Regions from separate parts of the Bradyrhizobium sp. TM233 genome, predicted to be linked through region 2. Evidence: predicted binding sites of a transcription regulator. Region 2 holds the regulator's gene; each other region holds the start of a gene.

Region 1 (4,691 bases), on a different contig from region 2:
CACAGGACCTGCCAGCGGCCCGCGGCCGGCCTCGTCGCAGCCGGCGACGGGCCAGACGCCACGCTTGATCAGCGCGCGCTCGCGCCGGAAGCTCGGCGGTGCGACCGCGATGATGCCTTTCCTGGCAGCGCTCTTGCCCGGCGAAGCCTTGGTCGCAGGCGCCTTGCTGGCCTTGGCGGGCGCAGCCTTCTTCGCAGCGTCCTTCTTTGGCGCGTCTTTGGCCGGTGTCTTGGCGGACTTGTCCCGAATCATGGCCGGGATCGTGCGCAAGCGGCCCGGCCGGCGCAACCGGGAACCCCTCGCAATTCCCGCTATTCAGGCCGGCCTACTCCGCCAGATGCACGCGCCGGTCCTCGCCGACCGCGATGCCGGGTGCGACCACGACCTCCCAGGGATGGCCGTCGGGATCGGCGAAATAGCCGGAATAACCGCCGTAATCGGTCTCGTGCGCGGCCTTCAGCAGCTTTGCCCCTTTGCCGAGGGCGAAGGCCAGCACCGCATCCACTTCCTCTCGCGTGACACAGTTCCAGGCAAGCGTCACGCCGCGGAACGTCGACGGCCTCGGATCGCCGGGCAGCTTGGCATCGGCCGCAAGCTGATCCCAAGGATACAGCGCGAGCACCGGACCGCCGGTATCGTAGAACGCCACCGCCTCGCCGGTCGCCTGCAGCCGGCGCGAGAACCCGAGCGCGTCGTAAAAGGCGATGCTGGCGCGGATATCGCTGACACCGAGCGTGATGACGGTGAGCCGCGGCACCGGAGCCGAAACTTGCTTACTCATGCGACGCCTCTTCCACTTCCCGCTCAGAACAGGCTGAGCTGATCGCCGTTCCGCTTCGGCCGGGAAAAGTGATCCGTCGTCAGCTTGGAGCGCCGCTTGTTCAGCCCGAGCCTGTCGCAGGCGATCTCGAAGCGGCGGCCGATGGTCCAGGCCATCGGTCCAGTGCCCTTCATCCGCTCGCCCCATTTCGCATCGTAGTCGCGGCCGCCGCGCATGTCGCGGATCAGCGTAAAGACGTGGCGATAGCGGTCCGGATAGTTCGCCATCAGCCATTCCCGGAAGAGATCCCGCACCTCCAGCGGCAGCCGCAGCAGCACGTAGGAGGCTTCCTTGACGCCGGCATGGGCGGCGGCATCGAGGATGCGCTCGATCTCGGAATCGTTCAGCGCGGGGATTACGGGCGCGACCATCACGGTGGTGGGAATGCCGGCGTCCGAGAGCTGCTTCAGCGCCTCCAGCCGCTTCGGCGGCGTCGAGGCGCGCGGCTCCATGCTGCGCGCCAGCTTCGGATCGAGCGAGGTGACCGAGATCGCGACCTTGGCGAGGTTGCGCTTGGCCATCCGCGCGAGAATGTCGATGTCGCGCACCACCAGCGCCGATTTGGTGACGATGCCGACGGGATGGCCGGCACGCTCGAGAACCTCGAGGATGCCGCGCATGATCTTGCGCTCGCGCTCGATCGGCTGATAGGGGTCGGTGTTGGTGCCGATCGCGATCATCCGCGGCTCATAGCCGGTCGCGGCGAGCTCCTTCTCCAGCAGCGCGGGCGCCTCGGGCTTCACGAACAGTTTTGACTCGAAGTCGAGCCCCGGCGACAGGCCGAGATAGGCATGGGTCGGCCGTGCGAAGCAGTAGACGCAGCCATGCTCGCAGCCGCGATAGGGATTGATCGAGCGGTCGAAGCCGATATCGGGGGAATCGTTGCGGGTGATCACCTTGCGTGAGGTGTCGACCCCGACACTGGTCGTGAACGGCGGCAGCTCTTCCAGGCTCTGCCAGCCGTCGTCGAAGGCGACGCGCGCCTCGGCCTCATAGCGGCCGCTGGCATTCGACTGTGCGCCCCGCCCTCGCCTGCGCGCGCGGTCGATGGCGACGCCCAGCTCGGGAAAGTCAGAGTCCACACCCGCCGGCTCGGAGGGCGCCTTGACCGGCGGGTGTTTGAGAGCATGAGAGGATGCTGCTGGACTCATGAAGCCAAGATAGCACGCAAAAGGAACAAATCAAGAACGTAAACAAAAAATGGGAAAACAACCCCATGCAAAGTAGCCGCCCAAATTTCGGGCGCGGTCTTTTGACCTCACGCAACATGCCCGTCGCAATGATTTCGTTTGATGCCGGCCAGGGATCGATCGTCGCGGAACAATGTTGGTGACGATCGCCGGGTGAAGGTCAGCAGGAACATGACAAATCAACAACAATCGGCCGCGGCAAGCAGCAACCTCGACCTCCTCGACCGCTACTGGCGCGCCGCGAACTACCTCTCCGTCGGGCAAATCTACCTGCTCGACAATCCGCTGCTGCGCGAGCCCTTGCGGGCCGAGCACATCAAGCCGCGTTTGCTCGGCCATTGGGGCACGACGCCGGGCCTGAACTTCATCTACGCCCATCTCAACCGCGTCATCCGCGCGCTCGATATCAGCGTGCTCTATGTCTGCGGCCCCGGCCATGGCGGGCCGGGCATGGTCGCCAACACCTATCTGGAGGGCAGCTACAGCGAGATCTATCCCGACATCGCGCGCGATGCGGACGGCATGCGCAAGCTGTTCAGGCAGTTCTCGTTTCCCGGCGGCATTCCGAGCCACGCGGCGCCGGAAACGCCGGGCTCGATCCACGAGGGCGGCGAACTCGGCTACGCGCTGGTGCACGCCTATGGCGCGGCGCTGGACAACCCCGATCTGATCGTCGCCTGCGTCGTCGGCGACGGCGAGGCCGAGACCGGCCCGTTAGCTGCGTCCTGGCACTCCAACAAGTTCGTGAACCCCACCCATGACGGCGCGGTGCTGCCGATCCTGCATCTGAATGGCTACAAGATCGCCAACCCGACCGTGCTCGGGCGGATGCCCGACAGCGAGATCCGCGATCTCTTCCGCGGGTTCGGCCACGAGCCGCTGTTCGTCGAGGGCGACGATCCCAAATTGATGCACCAGGCCATGGCGGATGCGCTCGACGTCGCGCTCGCCAGCATCCGCTCGATCCAGCAGCACGCCCGCGACGGACGCAAGGCAGTCGAGCGGCCGCGTTGGCCGATGATCGTGCTGCGCAGCCCGAAGGGTTGGACCGGCCCGAAGGAGGTCGATGGCAAGAAGGTCGAGGGGTTTTGGCGCGCGCATCAGGTTCCAGTGGCCGGCTGTCGCGAGAACCCGGGGCACCTCAAGATCCTCGAAGACTGGATGCGCAGCTACGAGCCCGAAAAGCTGTTCGATGAGAGCGGCGCGCTCATTCCGGAGCTTCAGGCGCTCGCGCCCGAAGGCATTCGCCGCATGGGCGCCAATCCGCATGCCAATGGCGGCCTGCTGAAGAAGGAGCTGAAGCTGCCGGACTTCCGCAGCTTCGCCATCGAGGTGCCGCGACCCGGCGGCGTCATAGCCGAAGCAACGCGCGAGCTCGGCAAATTCCTGCGCGATGTCATCCGTCTCAACGCGCAGGAACGCAATTTCCGTATCATGGGTCCGGACGAAACTGCATCAAACCGGCTGGATGCGGTGTTCGAGGAGACCGAGCGGGTCTGGATGGAGCCGATCGAGCCTTACGACGTGCATCTGGCGCAGGACGGCCGCGTCATGGAGGTGCTGAGTGAGCATCTCTGCCAGGGCTGGCTCGAGGGCTATCTGCTCACCGGGCGCCACGGCTTCTTCTCCTGCTACGAGGCCTTCATCCACATCGTGGATTCCATGTTCAACCAGCACGCCAAATGGCTGAAGGTGACGCGGCACCTGCCATGGCGGCGCCCGATCGCCTCGCTCAATTATCTCCTGACCTCGCATGTCTGGCGGCAGGACCATAACGGCTTCAGCCATCAGGATCCCGGCTTCGTCGATCTCGTCGCCAACAAGAAGGCCGACATCGTCCGCATCTACTTCCCGCCGGATGCCAACACGCTGCTGTGGATCGCCGACCACTGCCTGCGCACCTACAACCGCATCAACGTGATCGTCGCCGGCAAGCAGCCGGCGCCGCAATGGCTGTCAATGCAGGACGCTGCGACGCATTGCGATGCCGGCATCGGCATCTGGACCTGGGCCGGCAACGAGGACGCAAGCGGCGAGCCCGACGTAGTGATGGCTTGCGCCGGCGACGTCCCGACGCTGGAGACGCTCGCCGCCGTCGACCTGTTGCGCAAGGCGCTGCCGGACCTGAAGATCCGCGTCGTCAACGTCGTCGATCTCATGACGCTGCAACCGAAAGACCAGCATCCGCATGGCCTGTCCGACCGCGACTTCGACAGCCTGTTCACATCCGACAGGCCCGTCATCTTCGCCTATCACGGCTATCCCTATCTGATCCACCGCCTGACCTATAACCGGACCAACCACGCCGGAATGCATGTGCGCGGCTTTGCCGAGGAGGGCACCACGACGACGCCGTTCGACATGGTCGTGCTCAACGAGCTCGACCGTTACCACCTCGCGATCGAGGCGATCGAACGCGTGCCCGGGCTCGCCGCCAAGGCCGCGCAGGCGAGGCAGCAATTCCGCGACAAGCTGATCGAGCATTCGCGCTACGTGCGCGAATACGGCGAGGACATGCCTGATGTCCAAGACTGGGTCTGGCCCAACAGCTCCGGCGGCAATACCCCGGCCGAAGCCGGCGACTAGCCATGTCGGACACGGTCCTCGTCCTCAACTCGGGATCGTCGAGCATCAAGTTCGGCCTATTCGAGATCTCGGCTGTTGAACCCAGACTGCTCTGC
Region 2 (4,691 bases):
GCCGCCGATGCTGCCTTCGCCTCGGGCGATGAGTTTGGTCGCATAGAGCGCGGCAAGGTCGGTGTGCGCGCTGCAATCGCCGGCGCGAAAGACCAGCGCGGAACGTGCCTCGTTCGGAACCCAGATCTCGAAGCGTCGCGCAATCGGCGTTGCCTGCGCGGAGAGGAATGTCAGAACCCAGGTTTGGTCGGTGCCGGTTCGGTAGGGCACGCCGACCCCCAGATTGATCCCGACCTTGGCGGCGTCCTCCCAGCGCAGGAAGCTCTTGGCGTCGTGCAGGTCCTTGATGATCAGCGGCAGGCCCGCCTTCCAGGTGCGTCCGGGCAGGCCGAAGCCGCGAGGAAACCTGGTGTGGCGGGAGTTGAATTCGAACATGTCCGCTGCGCCGTAATAGCCGTCGACGAGGCCCATCTCGTGGGAGAGATCAGGATCGTTGTGCCAGAGTTCGATCGCGCCGACATGCGCCTCGTCGTCGCCGCAGAACAGCACCATCACGGCTTGCAGGAATTCGCCTGCAAACACCGGCACCGCCACGCCGCAGGTGAGGCCGGCCGCGACGGCCTGCTCGGTCCGCTTGAAATAGGAGTTGGCGAATTTCGTGAGGATGACGGGATGGCCGGAGGCCCAGGCCTTGCCTGGAAGCCCCTCGTCATATCCGAAGTGCAGCTCTTCGCTGACGGCCTTGAACGCGGACAGCCCTTCGTCGTAGAGGCCACCGCCGAATTCCAGCCGCATGCGCGTCCGGTCAGGCACCCAGAGTTCAACGACGCGAATGAAGGTTTTCATCGAGCGTGTCCGCCGCCTCAAACCACGACAGCATCGGTCATTTGGCTGCGGAGCGGAGGTTCAAAATTCAGGCAGGACGGCCCAAACTTCGTGCGGCGACGAGGTGCGGCGGCGGCGGCGCTCACCGATCGAATTTCGTGAAACAAAAACCCACCGGGCTCGCCGGCATCGGCCGGCGACGGCATTTCAATCCTGGCCCCGGACCCGCCGGGCCGGAGGGCGTCAGCCGATCGGCAGTCGCGTGACCGTCGGGCGACTGTCGGCGATGATCTGCGGCCTGTGCTCGCGCTCGCCGATCGGCAGGGTCACCGGCAGTTGCAGCACGGTTGCGCGCTGGCCCTCGACGAGCTGCGTCACCAGCACGGATTTGCCGTCCGGGAATTCGATCGCATCATGATGGCGATCGGGAATGTGCGGATCGATCTTGCCGAACTTGCCGACGCGGGAGTTGACGGTGCGCGTCCAGATCCAGCGGTTGTCGTAACGGACGTTGTCGGCGAAGGCGAGCTCCGTTCCCGGCAGCAGGCAGACCGCGACCGAGAGATCGGCTTCGGAGGCGAAGCCGCGCGTCGAGGTGCCGCGGAATGTTGTCGTGACGATCGTCTCGCCGACTTCTGCGGGGCGCGTCGCGACGGCATGCAGGCTATAGTCACACATCGGGTGCTCCTCATTGCAGAGATAGCGACCCGCACCTCTTTTGGAGGCGCAGGCCTCTGTCAGAGTTGAAACACGCAACGCTCTGCTTCGTTGTAGGCAAATCTGCGGCTGGGATCCGCGAGCCCCGATCACATTATCTTTTCCATCTTTTCCGAATTCGATAGGAACAAAGCCGGCCTCCGTGCATTTGGGAGGCGCGCATCAAACGACCGGCGAGAGACCCGCCTGTATCGCCAACTCGGCTGCGATGGCTACGCGACTGCATTGCGGTCGTCGCGCGCTCGCGGCCGTGTCTTGGCCGACATGGCGATGCGATTGCGCGACAACGGCTTGCGATGCTGAGGAGCCATCAGCGTTGCTGCGGCTGCGCTCAAACGATCTGGCGCATTGGGCTGTCCCCCCTCGAACTCGAAAGGCCGCGAAGCGATGTTGCTTCGCAGCGGCCTGCCGAGGATGTCGCGAAAGGAGGGGGCCGGATAATCTGTGCAGAACCAGAAAGACTATCCAGCCGGAGCGGACCATCATCCGCTCCAATCTCTGATCGGCGAGGCCGATCGAAGGCGCGCGCGAGGCGCCGAGTACTTCCGGTATCAGTACTTCCGGTATCAGTACTTGCGGTAAAGCCCGATCAGCTTGCCCTGAATCTTCACGCGGTTCGGCGGCAGGATGCGCACCTCGTAAGCGGCATTGGCGGGCTCCAGCGCGATCGAGGCGCCGCGGCGACGGAAGCGCTTGAGCGTGGCTTCCTCGTCGTCGATCAGCGCCACAACGATGTCGCCGGTATCGGCGCTCTCGTTGCGCTGGATCAGCGCCATGTCGCCGTCGAGGATGCCGGCCTCGACCATGGAATCGCCGCGCACTTCGAGCGCGTAATGTTCGCCGGAGCCGAGCATGTCGGGCGGCACGCTGATGGTGTGGCTGCGGGTCTGCAATGCCTCGATCGGGGTGCCGGCCGCGATGCGGCCCATCACCGGCACCGCAACGGGCCGCTCGCCCTCGTCTGCGGACGGGCTGGAGCTCGCGCGTACCTTGCCGAGATTGCCTTCGATGACGCTTGGCGTGAAGCCGCGTCGGTTGCCGGCGGCAGCCTGGAGCTCGGGTAGCTTGATCACTTCGATGGCCCGGGCGCGGTTGGGCAGGCGGCGGATGAAGCCGCGCTCCTCGAGCGCGGTGATCAGGCGATGGATGCCTGATTTCGAGCGCAGGTCGAGCGCATCCTTCATCTCGTCGAAGGACGGCGGCACGCCGCTTTCCTTCAAGCGTTCGCTGATGAACCGCAGAAGCTCGTATTGTTTGCGCGTTAACATCTCGACCAAAGTCCCCCGGTTGATGTCGTTCGATTCCGAGACGATGAATTCAGCGATAAGCCACTGCATGCTCGAAACAAATCATGAACGGACACTATATGTTCGATATGTGTTCCGCAACTGCTTAATTTACCGTGAACAGAACGAAACTCACGGAATGCGTGTGGCCGCGCAGTTCAGACGGGGAGCCTTAGCATCTCGCAGGGGCTGCCGGCCTCGGCCTTCGGCGCAAACGGTGCGCGCACGAGAAGTACCTGTGCTGCAGCAAGATTCGCAAGCAGAGAGGAGTCTTGATGGCTGACGGGAAGGGCGACGAGGGTGCCGTCGTCGCGCAGCTCCAGGCGCGCGCGCAGATAATCCTCGCGCTGGTCGTTGGCGCCGAGATCGCGGCCCAGTACGGCGCGCTCGCGAAGATGATGAACAACCGAACGGCCCGACAGTGCCCGAATCAGCGGCACCATGAACAGGAAGGCGCACACGTAGGACGATACGGGATTGCCGGGCAGGCCGATGACGCCCATCGCCCCTAGCCGTCCGTGCATCATCGGCTTGCCGGGCCGCATCGCGATCTTCCAGAACGCCATCGCGATGCCTTCGTCCTTGAGCGCCTGCTGGACCAGATCGTGGTCGCCGACCGATGCGCCCCCGGTCGTGATCAGGATGTCGGCGCCGCTTTCGCGCGCGCGGCGGATGCCGGCGGTGGTGGCCTCCAGCGTATCGGCGGCAACACCGAGGTCGATGGTCTCGGCGCCCTCGCTGCGGGCGAGCGCGTGCAGGGCGTAGCCGTTGGAATAGACGATCTGGCCGTGCCCGGGTGTGGTGCCCGGCATCACCAGTTCGTCGCCAGTGGCAAGGATCGCGACCCTCGGGCGGCGGCAAACGGCGAGATGCGGGTGATTCATGCCGGCGGCGAGGGCGAGATCGCGCTCTGTCAGACGGGTTCCCTTGCGCAGGAGGACGTCACCCTCGCGGAAATCGACGCCGGCGGGGCGGATGTGGCGACCCACGATCGCGGCTTCCTTGATCGTTATTTGCTTGCCTTCGGCGATCGTGTCCTCCTGGATCACGACTGCATCCGCGCCGTCGGGAACGACACCGCCAGTGAAGATCCGCACGGCTTCGCCGGCGCCGACCCTTCCCGTGAACGGACGGCCCGCTGCGACCTCACCGATCATCGTCAGCCTGGAATCGATGGTCGCCGCGTCGGCCGCGCGCACGGCATAGCCGTCCATCGCCGACATCGCCTGGGGCGGTTGGGTGCGCCGCGCAGCGACGTCATGGGCGAGCACGCGATGGTAGGCTTCGTCGAGCGAAACCATCTCTGCAGGCAGCGGCTCTGCACCCGCCAGCACCGCAGCAAGGGCGTCGGAAACCGGCATCAAGGCCACGGCGAAACTCCTGCTCGGCACGTTCGGACGAAATGTTCCGACAGTCTTCTAGCCGAGCGCGGGGGCAGAGGCAAAATTGCGGAGCGGGCGCGATTTATCCTGCCGCTTCCCAGCCCAGTATGGAAGGCAGATTCAGGCCTGGTGTGGCATGATCCAGAGAACGAGACAGATGGGCAGGAGGGTGGCCATGGCGAGGACGAGAATGACGAGCGCCACCGCCAGCATCGCTCAACTCCCGGTCGGCCGGTCCGGCCCGTCGTCCAGCGCGACGTCGGGAGCCTTCGGGCCTTGATCCCTGTCGGGCAGCGGATCGGCCTGGGATTTCAGGTCGGCGGCCTTGCTGATCAGCTTGGCGGAAAGGTCAGAATCCGAGGTGGTTCTCGCGAACTCTAACAGGAGAGAGGCTTGCTTGGTGAGATAGGTTTTGCCCAGCACGTCGATAAGTCCGTTGTAGAAGTCCCAGCGGACTCAAGAGTCCGGAAGGGGCCATTCCGTTCCCGGAACTCCGTACAAAAATGCACAAAGCGTTCTGGTTCCTATTTCGGGCAAAATT
Region 3 (4,691 bases), on a different contig from region 2:
CCAGCGCCCATTGATTGGTGCCGACCACCGCGAGCCAGGCAAAGGACAAATTGGCCAGCGCCTGCACCACGCCGCCGATCCAGAGGCTGGTCGCGAGCGAATAACGCCGCGCGACGAAACCACCGGCAAACCCGCCGATCAGCGTGGCGGCGAGCCCGACGCCCTTCACGATCGCCGCATAGTCGTTGCGGGTGAAGCCGAGGTCGATCACGAACGGCGCCGTCATCGTGCCCGAGAACGCGTCGGTGAACTTGAACAGCACCACGAAGGCGAGCGCGGCGAGTGCGTCCTTGCGCGACAGGAACTCGGAGAACGCGCCGATCGCCGCGCTCAACACGCGCGCAAAGGCGGTCTCGGTTTGTGTTGCAGCTTCTGCCTGTGCGGATTGCGCCGGCTCGGTCGCGGCCAGCGCGGTAATCGTGCCGATCAGCACCATCGACGCCATCACCACATAGCCCCACATCCATGCCGAGGTGCGGGTGATGCCGGTGCTCTCGAAGCCCGAGACGATGAACAGCGCGCCCGCGGTCGAGACCAGCATGCCGATGCGATAAGCCGCGACGTAAGCCGCCATGCCGGCGGCCTGCTCGCTCTCCGGCAGGCTCTCGACGCGGAAGGCATCGACCACGATGTCCTGTGTCGACGACGTCGTCGCCACCAGCAGCGCGCCGAGCGCGACGTAGAATGGCGAGCGCGCGGGGTCGGTCATCGCCAGCAGCAGGATCGCGACGATCAGCAGCAATTGCGAGAACAGCAGCCATCCGCGCCGCCGCCCGAAGACGCGCGTGAACAGCGGCACATGCAGCGCATCCACCAGCGGCGCCCACAAAAATTTCAGCGTGTAGGGCGTGCCGACCAGCGCGAACAGCCCGATGGTCTTGAGATCGACCCCGGCCTCGCGCATCCACACCAGCAGCGTGGAGCCTGACAGCGCCAGCGGCAGCCCGGAGGAGAAGCCCAGGAACAGCACGATCAGCACCCGCGGCTGCAGGTACACGGCAAGGCTGTCGCGCCAGGAGGGCGCAGGGACGGAGGTCGCGGCGGGGGAGGTCGCGTCGGGAGCGGTCATGGGGCGGTGTTAGCAGATTCTGGGGGAAAAGACTCTCATCCGCGTTAGCGAGGGCGAAAGCTCTCACCCCCTCACGGTGTCATCGTCCGCGAAGGCGGACGACCCAGTAATCACCAGCATCTCGATTCAATCATAACCGCCGCAGCGTACTGGATGCCCCGCCTTCGCGGGGCATGAAAGTGTGCCCTAATCTCACTCCCCCGCCTGGAGCTTCCGCGGAAACAGCTCGCCCGCGCCTGCGACCAGCCGCGGTCCCTCGGCCGGCGCGTCCGCCTTGCTGAAATCCAGCTCCTCGATCCTTCCTGCGCGCTTTTCGATCTTGTCGGCGGAAATCAGGATCTGGCGGACGTCCTCGTTCGCATCGGAAAAATGCTTCTGCAATTTGACCACGCGATCCCTGAGACGTCCCAGATCGTCGCCGAGCTTGATCACTTCGGTCTGAATCAGGTCGGCGGCGTCGCGCATGCGCGCGTCCTTCATGATCTGCTGCATCACCTGGATCGCCAGCATCAGCAGCGAGGGCGACACCAGCACCACGCGGGCGCGGTAGGCCTTCTGGATCACGTCGTCGAAACCGTCGTGGATTTCCGCATAGACCGATTCCGACGGCACGAACATCAGTGCCATCTCCTGGGTCTCGCCGGTGACGAGATATTTTTCCGCGATGTCGCTGACATGCTTCATCACGTCGCCGCGCAGCCGCTGCGTGGCAACGCGCTTCTCCTCGTCGGTGCGGGCGTCGTGCAGCGCCGTCATCGCTTCCAGCGGGAATTTCGCGTCGATGCAGAGCGGGCGCTGGTCGGGCAGGAACACAACGCAGTCGGGCCGCTTGCCGGTCGAGAGCGTGAACTGGAACTCGTACGCGCCCTTCGGCAAGCCGTCCTGGACGATCGCCTCCATCCGCGCCTGGCCGAAGGCGCCGCGGGACTGCTTGTTGGCGAGCACGTCGCGGAGCGTCGTCACCTGGGTGGTGAGATCGGTGAGGTTCTTGTGGGCGCTGTCGATGATGCCGAGCCGCTCGTGCAGCGCGCGCAGGCTCTCCATGGTGTTGCGGGTCGAATGCTCCATCGACTGGCCGACGCGATGGGTGACCGAATCCAGCCGCTCGTTGACCGCGCGCGCCATTTCGGCCTGACGTCCCGCCAGCGCCTGGGTCATGGCGTCGGCTCGGCCGGCAGCTTCGCTCTGGGCGTGCAGGACCTGGCTGAGGCGCTCCTCGAGCTCGTCGGCCCGGATGGCGTGCGCCATCGCGAGTTCCGCGCCGCGCCGGCCCGAGCGGGCGATCACGACCGCAATCGCCACCAGGAGGATGAGGACAAGGGCGCCGAAGCCGATCAGCGCATCGATCGTGCGCACCGGACAGTCGCCCAACATGAAAATGATCTCGTTCATGGGCCCTTCTAGCGCGATTCGCCGACCTTAGCGAACGAAGAGGGAACGGTTATGGTTAATAGCCCCCTAATTTTTATGGTTAACGAAACCTGAAGTTTTATGGTTAGCGAGGGGTTAACGGGGTTCCTGGCCGGATTGACCGCGTCCGGCGCGCGGCTTAAATCGCGGCCATGGCCCTCAGAGAAATCATCATCCTGCCCGACAGGCAGCTGCGTCTGGTCTCCAAGCCGATCGAGAAGGTCACGGCCGAGATCCGCAAGCTTGCCGACGACATGTTCGAGACCATGTACGACGCGCCCGGCATTGGCCTCGCCGCGATCCAGGTCGCGCAGCCGCTGCGGCTGATCACCATGGACCTCGCCAAGCGCGACGAGAACGGCGAGACCACGCCGCTTCCGCGCGTCTTCATCAACCCCGAGATCATCGCCTCGTCCGAGGAGCTCTCGGTCTACGAGGAAGGCTGCCTCTCGATCCCCGAATATTACGAGGAGGTCGAGCGCCCCGCGAAGGTGCGCGTGCGCTTCACCGATCTCGACGGCAAGGTGCACGAGGAGGATGCCGAAGGCCTCTATGCCACCTGCATCCAGCACGAGATCGACCATCTCAACGGCGTGCTGTTCGTCGACTATCTGTCGAAGCTCAAGCGCGACCGCGTGATGAAAAAGTTCGAGAAAGCCGCCAAGCGCGCGGGCGAGTGAATCATCGGAGCTGCCCCATCCTCGGTGCGCTCCCTCCCCCCTTGCGGGGGAGGGCGGGGGAGAGGGGTAGCCCAGCAAAAGGTGCTCCTGATTTGCGGAGCGCAAGCAACAAGGCGCTCGCGCTCAAACCGACAGAGCGCGTCGTGTGGCACCCCTCTCCCTAGCCCTCCCCCGCAAGGGGGGAGGGAACATGCCGAGTTCTTGTCATGCCCCTTCGCCTGATCTTCATGGGCACGCCCGATTTCTCCGTGCCGACGCTGCTCGAGCTCGTCGCGCATGGCCACGAGATCGCGGCGGTCTACACCCGCGCGCCGAAGCCGGGCGGGCGGCGCGGCCTGCAATTGCAGCCGACGCCGGTGGAAGAGGCCGCGCGAAAACTCGGCATTCCCGTGCTGACGCCGAAGACGTTGAAGACGCAAGAGGCGCTCGACGAGTTCAGCGCGTTCGATGCCGATGCGGCCGTCGTCGTTGCTTACGGCATGATCCTGCCGCAGGCGATCCTCGATGCGCCAAAGCTCGGCTGCTACAATCTGCACGCCTCGCTGTTGCCGCGCTGGCGCGGCGCGGCGCCCATCAACCGTGCGATCATGGCTGATGATGCCGAGAGCGGCGTGATGGTGATGAAGATGGATGTCGGCCTCGACACCGGCGACGTCGCCATGGCCGAGCGGCTGGCCATCACCGACAACATGACTGCGCTGGACCTGCACGATCGGCTCTCCCGTCTCGGTGCCGACCTGATGGTGCGCGCGATGGCCGCGCTCGCCCGCGATGGCCTCCAGCTCAAGAAGCAGAGCGAGGACGGCGTCACCTATGCCGCCAAGATCGACAAGGCCGAGGCGCGCATCGACTGGACCAAGCCGGCGCGCGCCGTGCTGCGTCACATCCACGGCCTGTCGCCATTCCCAGGCGCATGGGCCGAGCTTGCCGGCGTCAGCGAGAACGCGCGCGTCAAGATCCTGCGGTGTGAGTTGGCGAAAGGAGAGGGCGCGCCGGGCGAAGTGCTCGATGACAAGCTCACCATCGCCTGCGGCGACGGCGCCATCCGAATCATCGAGCTGCAGCGCGAGGGTAAGGGCCGGATGCAGGCCGCGGACTTTTTGCGCGGTGTGCCGCTGAAGGCGGGAGCGAGGTTCAACTAATCAGCGATGCCCCGCTACAAGCTCACCATCGAATATGACGGCGCGCCGTTCTTCGGCTGGCAGGTGCAGGACACGCTGCCCTCGGTGCAGGGCGCGCTTGAGGCGGCCGTGAAGGCGATGACCGGCGCGGATTTGCGCGTGCACGGCGCCGGCCGCACCGATGCCGGTGTGCATGCGCGTGGCCAGGTCGCGCATGTCGACATCGACAAGCAGTTTCCACCGGGCCGCTTTCGGGACGGGCTTAACGCGCATCTGCGTCCGCATCCGATCGCGGTGCTCGAGGCCGAGATCGTGCCCGACACGTTCGAGGCGCGCTTCTCGGCCGTCAAGCGCCATTATCGCTACCGCGTGATCAACACCCGCGCCAATCTCGCGCTCGACATCGGTCAT
Region 4 (4,691 bases), on a different contig from region 2:
CGGCGAGATCGCCAGCCTTGGCGATGACGGGACCCGACGTCGCACGAAAGCCGACGCCGAGCTCCTTGGCCACGATCTGCGCCAGCGTGGTCTTGCCGAGGCCGGGCGGGCCGACGAACAGCACGTGGTCCAGCGCCTCGCCACGCTTGCGCGCCGCCTCGATGAAGATCGAGAGATTCTTGCGCGCCTGCTGCTGGCCGACGAAATCGGACAGCGATTGCGGGCGCAGCGCGGTGTCGCCGACATCATCGCTGCGGCGCTCGGGGGAGATCATGCGGGGGGGAGTGTTCATGCTCGCACTCTGTAGGCCATTCTGCCCACGAAGAGGGACAACTGAACGCAGACAAACAAGAGCACGCTTTGTACCAGTAGCTCAGGCAACATGTACTGATCAATCCGCCTGATAAATAACAAAGCGAGAACGAGATACGAAGCCGGAGCGACGAGCAAGACGTTCCACCAAGTTATGTTGCCCCGAAATCGGATGATCGCAGCGACAAGAGCACCGGCGATCAGGGCCGGCAAAGACCACATTTTGAAACCAAGGAGCGCAACACCAGCCGCATCACGCGAGATCGAGAAGCACCGGATGACCCGACTCAGCAGGCATCCCGACGCCGAGAACGCAATCGTGGCAAGAATTCCGATCAGCAGGGTCCCGGCGAAAACAACACCAAAAAAATGTGCCACACGCCGCATGTTTGGCGGCTTTGGATTCCCGTCGCGATCGAGGCCTTGATCGGAACTCACTTCGCCAATTCCTTCAGGCCGAGGCGAATGAGCTGCGCCGTCTCGGCGTTCTCACCCGCGCTGCGCGATGCGGATGCAATGGCGGCGGCCGCTTGCGGCTGACCATAGCCGAGATTGACCAGCGCAGAGATCGCGTCCGCGACGGGCCGCGGCGCGCGCTGGTCGTCGACGGCGCCGGCGAGATGGACCACGGCGGGATCGACATTGGCGAAGGCCGGCGCCTTGTCCTTTAATTCGGTGACGATGCGCTCGGCGACCTTGGGGCCGACCCCGGGCGTGCGCGCCACCGCGGCCTTGTCGCGCAGCGCGATGGCGTTGGCGAGATCGGACGGCGCCAGCGTGCCAAGCACGGCGAGCGCGACTTTTGCGCCGACGCCCTGCACGGTCTGGAGCAGGCGAAACCATTCGCGCTCCTGGTCGGTGCGGAAGCCGAACAGTTTTATTTGATCTTCGCGGACATAGGTCTCGATCGACAGCACGGCCGCCTCGCCGGGCGACGGCAGATGCTGCAGCGTGCGGGCCGAGCAGTGCACCTGATAGCCGACGCCGCCGACGTCGAGGAGCACATAATCCTCGCCGTAGGAATCGATCAGGCCCTTGAGCTTGCCGATCATCGCTGCGCACCCACTGCTTGAAGGACGCGCGGCAATATCGGTGCGTTCCCTCCCCCCTTGTGGGGGAGGGTCAGGGAGGGGGGTGCCACACGGGGATTCTCTCGAGGGCGCGAGGACGGCGTGCCCGGCTCGTCAACGACGGCAACACCGTCGCTGCGGCTACCCCCCTCCCCAGCCCTCCCCCACAAGGGGGGAGGGAGCTGTTCGAGTGTGCAGCTCATAACCCCGCCACCTTCAGCCTGAGCGCGGTGCTTTGGCGGTGATGGGCGTGGGTGATAGCGATGGCGAGCGCGTCGGCGGCGTCGGCTGATGGCGGATCGGCCTTGGGCAGAAGAATCTTCAGCATCATCGCGATCTGGGCCTTCTCGGCGTGACCGGCGCCGACCACCGTCTTCTTCACCTGGTTCGGCGCGTATTCGGCGACCGAGATACCGAACATCGCGGGCGCCAGCATGGCGACGCCGCGGGCCTGACCGAGCTTCAGCGTCGCGACGCCGTCCTTGTTGACGAAGGTCTGCTCGACCGCGGCTTCCATCGGCTGATGGTTCGAGAGCACGGCCGCGAGCCCTTCATGGATCGCCAGCAGCCGGCTCGACAGCGGCAGGTCGTTCGGCGGTTCCACCGAGCCGCAGGCCACATAGATGAGACGATTGCCCTCAGCCTCGATCACGCCCCAGCCGGTACGGCGCAAGCCGGGGTCGATGCCGATGATGCGAACGGGGCCACGAATCGGGAGCGCAGTCATGGGCCAGTGATAGCGGCTGGCCGCCAGGAGCGAAACAGAAACAGAACGGAAGTAACAGGGGAAGTGGCGGTCTCGCGCCCCGGGCGCGACGCAGCGCAAAGCGGTGCGGCGCTGAACCGGGGCCTAGTTGTCGCCGATCCCCAGAGAACGATGGGTCCCGGCTCTGCGCAGCAGCGTTTCACGCTGCAGCGCGTCCGGGACACGGTGGACTTCACCCGCCCATCTTCGCGACCAGCGCGTCCGACACCTCGAAATTGGCGTAGACGTGCTGGACGTCGTCGTGCTCGTTCAGCAAATCCATCAGCTTGAGCAGCTTCTCGCCGGTCTCGTCGTCGACCGCGACCGTATTCTGCGGCTTCCAGATCAGCGCGGCCTTGCGCGGCTCGCCGAACTTGGCTTCCAGCGCCTTGGCGACGTCGCGATAGCCCTCGGTCGAGGCGTAGATCTCGTGGCCGGCTTCGCCGGAGACGACATCGTCGGCGCCGGCCTCGATCGCGGCATCGAGCACAGCATCGTCATCGGCGACGCTGCGGTCGTATTCGATGATGCCGGTGCGGTCGAACATGAAGGACACCGAGCCGGTTTCGCCGAGATTGCCGCCCGATTTGGTGAAGAAGGAGCGGATGTCGGAGGCGGCGCGGTTGCGGTTGTCGGTCAGCGCCTCGACGATGACGGCGACGCCGCCGGGGCCATAGCCCTCGTAGCGGATCTCGTCATAGTTCTCGCCCTCATTGCCGAGCGCCTTCTTGACGGCGCGCTCGATATTGTCCTTCGGCATGTTCTCCTGACGCGCCGCGATGATGGCGGCGCGCAGGCGGGGGTTCATGTTGGGGTCGGGCGTGCCCAGCTTGGCCGCGACGGTGATTTCCCGCGCCAGCTTGCCGAACAGCTTCGACTTCTGGGCATCCTGCCGCCCCTTGCGGTGCATGATGTTCTTGAATTGGGAATGTCCGGCCATGCGTGGTCTCTCGGGATCTCTTGGAATCGTACGCCAATGAGGGTGGGAAACGCGGCCTTATAGGCCGCCAACCCACCGGAATGAAAGGGTCTCGGATACTTTAAGGTAACACCGTACGGGCCCCTGCCTAGAGGTGATGCATCGTTAACCCTGACTTCATTCCAGCCTGCGAAAATAACCTCCGACCGTCCCCCGACAAGAGAGACCTGATGGCATTCGGACTATTTCGGAAGCGTCTGCCGGATGTGGCCGCGCCGGTGGCAGCCGCAGAGGCCTCGCCGCCGGTGACCCAGTCCGAGCCCGCCCCGGCCGAAGCTGATTCGGCGCGGGAGATCCTGGAATTGCTGGAACTCGAGCTCGGCGCGATGATCCGCCAGCTCGAGCGCGCCGCCAATTCGGTGGCGGGCGGCGCCGAAGCGACCGCATCGACGCTTGCCGCCATCCGCGACCGCACCGACGCCCTGACCGGCCGGACCAATGCCGCGCAATCGACCGCCTCGACCTTCGCCCATGCCGCCGACAAGTTCACCCAGTCCGCCCACGGAATCGGCGCGCAGGTCCGCGAGGCCGGCAAGCTCGCCGACGAGGCCAGCGCCGCGGCGCAGGAAGCCCGCGCCAATGTCGATCGCTTGCGCGAATCCTCCGCCGCGATCGGCAATGTCGTCAATCTGATCGCGCAGATTGCGCGGCAGACGACGCTGCTCGCGCTCAACTCGACGATCGAGGCCGCGCGCGCGGGCGCTGCGGGAAAAGGCTTTGCGGTCGTCGCCACCGAGGTCAAGGCCCTCGCGGTGCAGACCCAAGGCGCGACGGAAGAGATCACCAAGAAGATCGACGCGCTGCAGCGCGATGCCGCCGGCTCCGCCGATGCCGTGCACCGCATCTCGCAGGCGATCGAGGCGATCCGCCCGGTCTTCGAGACGGTCAACGGCGCGGTCGCCGAACAGAACGCCACCACCAGCGAAGTCTCCGGCAACGCCGCCAGCGCCTCGGAGTTCATCGTCTCGGTCGGCGAGAGCGCAGCCGAGATCGATGCCGCGACCAAAGCCGCCGAGAGCCATGGCGAGAGCGTCGCCAGTGCCGGCAAGGCCGTCACCACCTTCGCACAGAAGCTGAAATCGCGCTGCGCCGTGCTGCTCCGCCAGAGCGAGCACGACGACCGCCGCAAGACCGAACGGCTGCCCTGCCACCTCAAATTCGAGAGCGCGCGCGGCGTGATGCCGGTCTATGAAATCTCGATGGACGGCGTGCTGATCGGCGGTGCGGATGCAGGCCGGCTTGCACCGCAAGCGATCATCGAAGGCACCCTCGAAGCCGTCGGCGCCTGCCGCCTGCGCGTGGTCGAGCAATCCAAGGCCGGAGCCCGTGCGCAATTCGCCAGCCCCAATGCCGAGCTCCGCGAGAGGATCGAGGACAGGCTCTGGTCGATCCACGAAGAGAACACGGAGTTCGTCACCCGCGCCATGGAAGCGGGCAACGCGCTGACCCAGATCTTCGAGCAGGCCGTTACCCGCGGCGAAGTTGGGATCGACGACCTGTTCGACACCGACTACGCCGAAATCGCCGGAACCAATCCGCAGCAATACCGCACGAAATATCTCGACTGGGCCGACCGCGCGCTGCC

What was found. The regulator LexA, encoded in region 2, represses DNA repair genes until DNA is damaged. The targets are predictions, from matches to a motif close to TGTTCNNNNTGTGTTCNG.
Region 1: the regulator LexA is predicted to act here: its motif matches at 1,993-2,010, upstream of AABA86_RS22915 (PA0069 family radical SAM protein).
Region 3: the regulator LexA is predicted to act here: its motif matches at 2,492-2,509, upstream of AABA86_RS04440 (DNA recombination protein RmuC).
Region 4: the regulator LexA is predicted to act here: its motif matches at 2,140-2,157, upstream of ruvC (crossover junction endodeoxyribonuclease RuvC).

What each region holds. Positions count from the first base shown of each region.
Region 1 covers NZ_BTIG01000010.1:232,211-236,901, forward strand. The annotation lists gene AABA86_RS22905 (ribonuclease HII) at 1-252, opposite strand, end outside; gene AABA86_RS22910 (VOC family protein) at 326-781, opposite strand; gene AABA86_RS22915 (PA0069 family radical SAM protein) at 805-1,971, opposite strand; gene AABA86_RS22920 (phosphoketolase family protein) at 2,182-4,596, shown strand; gene AABA86_RS22925 (acetate/propionate family kinase) at 4,599-4,691, shown strand, end outside.
Region 2 covers NZ_BTIG01000008.1:339,138-343,828, forward strand. The annotation lists gene AABA86_RS19655 (GAF domain-containing protein) at 1-786, opposite strand, end outside; gene AABA86_RS19660 (hypothetical protein) at 1,009-1,443, opposite strand; gene lexA (transcriptional repressor LexA) at 2,049-2,750, opposite strand; gene AABA86_RS19670 (molybdopterin molybdotransferase MoeA) at 2,927-4,138, opposite strand; gene AABA86_RS19675 (hypothetical protein) at 4,367-4,573, opposite strand.
Region 3 covers NZ_BTIG01000001.1:927,825-932,515, reverse strand. The annotation lists gene AABA86_RS04445 (AmpG family muropeptide MFS transporter) at 1-1,069, opposite strand, end outside; gene AABA86_RS04440 (DNA recombination protein RmuC) at 1,262-2,461, opposite strand; gene def (peptide deformylase) at 2,632-3,159, shown strand; gene fmt (methionyl-tRNA formyltransferase) at 3,366-4,301, shown strand; gene truA (tRNA pseudouridine(38-40) synthase TruA) at 4,308-4,691, shown strand, end outside.
Region 4 covers NZ_BTIG01000001.1:476,149-480,839, forward strand. The annotation lists gene ruvB (Holliday junction branch migration DNA helicase RuvB) at 1-292, opposite strand, end outside; gene AABA86_RS02305 (hypothetical protein) at 289-750, opposite strand; gene ruvA (Holliday junction branch migration protein RuvA) at 747-1,364, opposite strand; gene ruvC (crossover junction endodeoxyribonuclease RuvC) at 1,582-2,109, opposite strand; gene AABA86_RS02320 (YebC/PmpR family DNA-binding transcriptional regulator) at 2,321-3,067, opposite strand; gene AABA86_RS02325 (methyl-accepting chemotaxis protein) at 3,277-4,691, shown strand, end outside.